DNA from 2 places in the Streptomyces sp. RG80 genome. Region 2 is predicted to be linked to the other one. Evidence: riboswitches for the same ligand, from Rfam matches in the RefSeq annotation. Region 2 holds a riboswitch; the other holds the start of a gene.
What was found. A riboswitch is a leader RNA that binds a small molecule or an ion and turns the genes downstream of it on or off. The one in region 2 is predicted to bind S-adenosylmethionine.
Positions count from the first base shown of each region.

Region 1: linked by a shared signal. The riboswitch ahead of ABKA17_RS34685 (aminotransferase class V-fold PLP-dependent enzyme) and the one ahead of thrC (threonine synthase) in region 2 are both predicted to bind S-adenosylmethionine.

Region 1 is NZ_JBEAAJ010000010.1:510,127-513,529, forward strand. It holds gene ABKA17_RS34680 (protein kinase domain-containing protein) at 1-671, opposite strand, end outside; gene ABKA17_RS34685 (aminotransferase class V-fold PLP-dependent enzyme) at 736-2,097, opposite strand; SAM riboswitch class IV at 2,249-2,365, opposite strand; gene trpD (anthranilate phosphoribosyltransferase) at 2,441-3,403, opposite strand, start outside.
Region 2 is NZ_JBEAAJ010000008.1:143,909-147,311, forward strand. It holds gene ABKA17_RS27545 (alpha,alpha-trehalose-phosphate synthase (UDP-forming)) at 1-98, opposite strand, end outside; gene ABKA17_RS27550 (glucosyl-3-phosphoglycerate synthase) at 147-1,091, opposite strand; SAM riboswitch class I at 1,230-1,385, shown strand; gene thrC (threonine synthase) at 1,403-2,689, shown strand; gene ABKA17_RS27560 (MoaD/ThiS family protein) at 2,782-3,057, shown strand.

The sequences.
Region 1 (3,403 bases), on a different contig from region 2:
AGGATCACCGAGTCCTGGCCCTCGCCGAAGGGCTCGCGGCCGCTCGCCGCGTACGCCAGCACCGCGCCCAGCGCGAAGACGTCGCTCGGCGGGCCGACCTGGCCGCCGTTGCGGATCTGCTCGGGCGAGACATAGCCGACCGAGCCGACGATCGCGCCCGTGCGGGTCATCGCCGTGGCCTCCAGCGCCCGGACGATCCCGAAGTCGATGACCCGGGGGCCGTCCGGTGCGAGCAGGATGTTGGAGGGCTTGAGGTCCCGGTGGACCATGCCCTTGGCGTGGATCGCGCCCAGCGCCTCGCCCAGCGCCGCCGCCAGCACCCGTACCGCCGGCTCCGGCAGCGCCCCGCCGTCCAGCACCGCGTCCCTGAGGTTCGGCCCCGCCACGAACTCCGTCGCCATCCAGGGGTGCTCGCCCTCGGGGTCGGCGTCGACCACCCGCGCGGTGTACGTCCCCGTCCCGCCGACCGTCTGAGCGGCCCGCACCTCCTGCCGGAACCGCGCGCGGAAGGTGCGGTCCTGGGCGTACTCGGACCGCACGACCTTCACCGCCAGCCGCAGCCCGGTCCGTGACTCGGCGAGATAGACCTCGCCCATACCTCCCGAGCCGAGCCGGCCCCGCACCTCGTACGGGCCGATCCTGCGTGGATCCGTCGTGCGCAGCGCCTGCACTTCCCGCTCCCCCGTCCAGCGTGAACCTGTCGAGGAGGCAGGGTATAGCAGGCCTGTCAGCAGGTCAGACCGCCGGGACGCAACGACCGTCCTCCGTGCGGTAGTTCCACTTCGCACCATCGCGGACGAGCTCCTTGACGGCGGTCACGAACCGCTCCACGTGCTCGTCCGGCGTCCCCGCCCCGAAGCTCACCCGGATCGCGTTGAGGGACTTCTCGCCGGGCGCGGCCTCCGGGGCTCCGCACTCGCCCTGGGTCTGCGGGTCGCTGCCGAGGAGGGTGCGGACGAGGGGGTGGGCGCAGAAGAGGCCGTCGCGGACGCCGATGCCGTACTCGGCGGAGAGGGCGGCGGCGAAGTGGGAGCTGTTCCAGCCCTGGACGACGAAGGAGAGCACGCCGACGCGCGGGGCGTCGTCCCCGAACAGGGAGAGGATCCGGACCTCGGGGACGTCGGCGAGACCGGCCCTGACCGTCTCGATCAGGTGCTGCTCGCGGGCGACCAGGGTGTCGAAGCCGGCCTCGGTGAGGGCCTTGCAGGCCGAGGCGATGGAGTAGGCGCCGATCACGTTCGGGGACCCGGCCTCGTGACGGGCCGCGCTCTCGTGCCACTCCACGTCCACTCCCCCGTCCTCGCGCCGGGAGACCTTGCGGCTGGCGCCGCCGCCCGCGAGGTAGGGGTCGGCGGCCCGGAGCCAGTCGGCGCGGCCGGCCAGGACGCCGGAGCCGAAGGGCGCGTACAGCTTGTGGCCGGAGAAGGCGACCCAGTCCACGTCGAGATCCTGGACCGACACCGGGTGGTGGGGGGCCAGCTGGGCGGCGTCCAGGACGATCCGGGCGCCGTGCGCGTGGGCGGCGGCGGCCAGCTCCCGTACGGGCCACAGCTCGCCGGTGACGTTGGAGGCGCCGGTGACGCAGACCAGGGCCGGGCCGTACGGGTCGCGGTCCTCGAGGGCCTTCTCCAGGGTCTCGACGGCCTGGCGCGGGGTGCGCGGCGCGTCGAGGTAGGTGACGCGGGCGTCGCGCCAGGGCAGCAGGGAGGCGTGGTGCTCGGTCTCGAAGACGAAGACCTGGCAGTCGGCGGGAAGGGCCTGGGCCAGCAGGTTGAGGGAGTCCGTGGTGGACCGGGTGAAGATCAGCTGGTCGTCGGCCCGGCAGTCCAGGAACTCGGTGACGGTCCGGCGGGCGTTCTCGAACAGGTCGGTCGACAGCTGGGAGAGGTAGCCGGCGCCCCGGTGGACGCTGCCGTAGTACGGGGCGTAGGCCGCCACGTCGTCCCAGACGCGCTGGAGGGCGGGGGCGCTGGCCGCGTAGTCGAGGGCCGCGTAGGTGACCTCGCCGCCGGTGACGAGCGGGACGGTGACATCACGCCCCAGAACGGGCAGGGGGGTGCAAATGGTCTGGGCGGCGGCAGCGGTGGAGACAGACATGGGGAACTCCCGTGAGAGAGCATGCGGAAGGAAGCCAGGCATGCGGGGAAGGAAGAGAAGAAGGGTGCGCGGAGGCGGGGCTCGGCGGCCCTATCGCATTCGCTTGCTCACGGGAGGCTCCTCGACGACCAGGACCCCTGGCGTTTCGAGGGGTCCGCGCTTGCCGTAGACCTCGCTGCCTACGGCCTGGTCTTCACCCGGGGCACCCCGCCACGGACGGAGGGTTGCCGGACAGTCGGCCGGGGCCTCATGACTGTCACTCATGACCTGGTACAGGAACGTACGCGATGTGATCGTCGTCCCGCAACCCGTGTCCGGATCGCGGGACGACACCCGATGCACGTCAGGCGTTGCTGGCCGCCACCCAGCGCTCCAGCGTCCGCTTGGCCGCGCCCGAGTCGATCGACTCGGCCGCCTTCGCCATGCCGGCCCGGATCTGGTCCACGAGCGGCGCCTGCGTCGGCTCCAACGCCACCAGCGCGGCAGCCGAGTTGAGCAGTACGGCGTCGCGCACCGCTCCGGTCTCGCCGTCCAGCAGCCGACGCGCGACCTCGGCGTTGAACGAGGCGTCCGCGCCCCGCAGCGCCTCCACCGGCACCAGTGCGAGACCGACGTCCCGAGGGTCGAAGGCCTCCTCGCGCACCGCGCCGTCGCGGACGATCCAGACCCGCGAGGTGGCCGTGGTGGTCAGCTCGTCGAGGCCGTCGTCGCCGCGGAAGACCAGCGCGGAGGAGCCGCGCTGGGCCAGCACTCCGGCGATGAGCCCCGCCATCCGGGTGTCGAAGCAGCCGACCGCCGAGGCGGTGACCCGGGCGGGGTTGGTCAGCGGGCCGAGCAGGTTGAACGAGGTCGGGATCCCGAGGTCGCGGCGGACCCCGCCGACGAACCGCATCGACGGGTGGAACTTGGCCGCGAAACAGAAGGTGATGCCGGCCTCGTCCACCACCCGCGCCACCCCCTCGGGCGACAGGTCCAGGTTGATGCCGAGCTTCTCCAGCACGTCGGAGGAACCGCTCGCCGAGGACGAGGCCCGGTTGCCGTGCTTGACGACCTTCGCCCCGGTGCCCGCGATCACGATGGCGGACATCGTGGAGATGTTGACCGTCTTCGCCCGGTCGCCGCCGGTGCCGACGATGTCGACGGCGGGGCCGGGGATGTCCAGCGGCTGCGCGTGCTTGTACATCGCCTCGACGAGACCGGTGATCTCCTCGACCGTCTCGCCCTTGGCCCGCAGCGCCACCATGAAGCCCGCGATCTGGGCGTCCGTGGCCTCGCCGCTCATGAAGCGGTCCATGGCCCACGCCGT
Region 2 (3,403 bases):
GCGGACAGCGTGCCGTCCTCCTGGATTTCGTACGAGACGGGACCGCGGTTGGACGCGACAAGCACCCGGGCGCCCTGATCAGCCTGCGTGGAAGCCATACGCCTCAACCTAGCCCGACCCGTAAACGCTCAAACGTACGGGCGCGGTCAGGCGACCTTGCGGGACGCGTACTCCGCGATCTCCGCCATCGGTGGGCGCTCCTCGGTGTCCACGGAGTACGTGCGGGGTTCGAAGCCGGACTCGCCTCGTTCGAACTGGGTGAGGGAGGGGCGGATGAGGTGGCCGCGGGCGAGGCGGAGCTGGGCCGTGCGGTAGATCGCGGCGGACATCCGGCCGAGGGCCTGGCCGTCCTGGTGGCGGTGCTTGCGGACGCCGACGTCGACCTGGGCGAGCGCGTCGAGGCCGACGAGGTGCAGCGCGTCGACGAGCATGCCGAGTTCCACGCCGTAGCCCACCGGGAACGGCAGCTGTTCCAGCAGGGAGCGGCGGGCCGCGTACTCGCCGCCCAGGGGCTGGACGAAGCCGGCCAGCTGGGGCCAGTGCATGTTCAGCAGCGGGCGGGCCATCAGCTCGGTCACCCGGCCGCCCTGGCCGGTCGCGCCGCCGAGGGGGCGGTCGTACATGCCCTTGACGAGGTCGACGCCGGGGTCGGTGAGCAGGGGGCCCACGATCCCGGAGACGAAGTCGGAGGAGAACTCCTTGAGGTCCGCGTCGATGAAGCAGACGATGTCGCCGCGGGTCACCAGCAGCGAGCGCCACAGCACCTCGCCCTTGCCGGGGACCGCCGGGAGGCGGGGCAGGATGTCGTCGCGGTGGACGACCGTCGCCCCGGCCGCCGCGGCGACCTGCGCTGTACGGTCGGTGGAGCCCGAGTCGACGACGACTATCTCGTCGACCAGCGGGACCTGCTGCATCAGGTCGTGCCGGATGACGGCGACGATGTCGCCGACGGTCTCCTCCTCGTTGAGCGCGGGCAGCACGACACTGACCGACTGGCCCGTGCGCTGCTTGGCCGCCAGGATCTGGTGGAGCGGACGGTCGGTCATGGACCAGGAGCGGGTGGTCAGCCAGCGCTCGACTTCGTTCAGCACAGTGCTCGGCTCCTGACTTGTGATCCATCTCGCGGTTCGGACGACTATCTCAACTGTCCTGGTCGTCGGTTACAGTCTTGAACAACGCGGATGACCATCGCATGTCCTGGGTGGCCCGCCGTTCACACAACTTCATACCGCTCATCCAGAGGGGCAGAGGGATACGGCCCGATGAAGCCCCGGCAACCCTCCAGTCGGTACTCGTAGATCATTTCTGATCGTTCCGCGAGGCTCCCGACTCGGGAAGGTGCCAAATCCGTCTCATGGCGAAGTGCGTCGTGAGGAAGATGAGGAGAAAGGGCCTCGCCTCCATGGCTGCGCAGACTGTTGCAAGCACCACCGAAACCACCGTAGACCTCGGCCCCGCCGCGGCGCTCAGCTGCCGCGAGTGCGGTCACCACGTCCCGCTCGGCCCGGTCTTCGCCTGCGAGGAGTGTTTCGGCCCGCTCGAGATCGCCTACGACTTCTCCGGTTACGACACCGAGGAACTCCGCAAGCAGATCGAGGCGGGACCCGCGAACATCTGGCGTTACGCGCCCCTGCTGCCCGTCCCCGCGGACGTGGCCGACAAGCCCAACATCAACCCGGGCTGGACCCAGCTGGTCAAGGCCGACAACCTGGCCCGTGAGCTGGGTGTCGACGCCGGCAAGCTCTTCGTGAAGGACGACTCCGGCAACCCGACGCACTCCTTCAAGGACCGCGTCGTCGCCCAGGCCATCGAGGCCGCCCGCGCGTTCGACTTCACCACTCTCTCCTGCTCCTCCACGGGCAACCTGGCCGGTGCCGTCGGCGCCGCCGCCGCCCGCGCCGGCTTCCGTTCCTGCGTGTTCATCCCGCACGACCTGGAGCAGGGCAAGGTCGTCATGGCCGCGGTCTACGGCGGCGAGCTCGTCGGCATCGAGGGCAACTACGACGACGTGAACCGCTTCTGCTCCGAGCTGATCGGCGACCCGGCCGGTGAGGGCTGGGGCTTCGTCAACGTCAACCTGCGGCCCTACTACGCGGAAGGGTCCAAGACCCTGGCGTACGAGATCTGCGAGCAGCTCGGCTGGCAGCTGCCCGACCAGCTCGTGGTGCCCATCGCCTCCGGTTCGCAGCTCACGAAGATCGACAAGGGGCTCCAGGAGCTGATCAAGCTCGGGCTCGTCGAGGACAAGCCGTACAAGATCTTCGGTGCGCAGGCCGAGGGCTGCTCGCCGGTGTCCGTCGCCTACAAGGCGGGCCACGACGTGGTCCGGCCGCAGAAGCCGGACACCATCGCCAAGTCCCTCGCCATCGGCAACCCGGCCGACGGGCCGTACGTCCTGGACATCGCCCGGCGTACGGGTGGCGCGGTGGAGGACGTGAACGACGAGCAGATCGTGGACGCCATCAAGCTGCTCGCCCGCACCGAGGGCATCTTCGCGGAGACCGCGGGTGGGGTGACGGTCGGTGTAACGAAGAAGCTGATCGAGAACGGTCTGCTGGACCCGACGCTGACGACCGTTGTGCTGAACACGGGCGACGGACTGAAGACCCTGGACGCGGTGGCGGGTACGGGTCTTACGGCGACGATCCGACCCAACCTCGATTCGTTCCGTGAGGCCGGTCTCGTCTAGGAGGCCGTTGTTCGTCTGCGGGCCGGTGGGGGCTGGTCGCGCAGTTCCCCGCGCCCCTTTGGGGCGCGTCTACCTGACCGGAGGTCTTGAACATGAGCGTCACCGTCCGCATCCCCACCATCCTGCGTACCTACACCGGCGGGCAGGCCGAGGTCGCCGCCGAGGGCGCGACGCTCTCCGAGGTCATCGCCGACCTGGAGAAGAACCACACCGGCATCGCCGCCCGCGTTCTCGACGACCAGGGCAAGCTGCGTCGCTTCGTCAATGTGTACGTCAACGACGACGACGTCCGCTTCGAGCAGGGCCTGGACACGGCCACCCCGGACGGGGTCGGAGTCTCGATCATTCCGGCGGTCGCCGGAGGCTGACCGACCGTCGATCGTTACCCTCGGTAACGTCGATTACCAAGAGTTCATCGAATTGCCCTCTCCGTGAGAGAAACGGAGGGGGCAATTCTCTATGGTTGAGCGCGGTACAGTTGGGGAAGCTGCTGCACCCCCCATGCCATCCGCATATGAGTTCTCGCTCCACTTGCGACGAGAAGTAGCCAAAGTGTGCGGTTCTTTTGCGAATTTTGCGCCTTTTGTGGGGCCCGACTTGCCCCGAATTCGGGCGAATTCTCACTACATTCCGGACCCTTCGCGTCCAGAATTCTCGTCCGATTGACCTGTTGCAGACGGCAGTTGGACAGATACATTCAGCCGCGGTCGACGC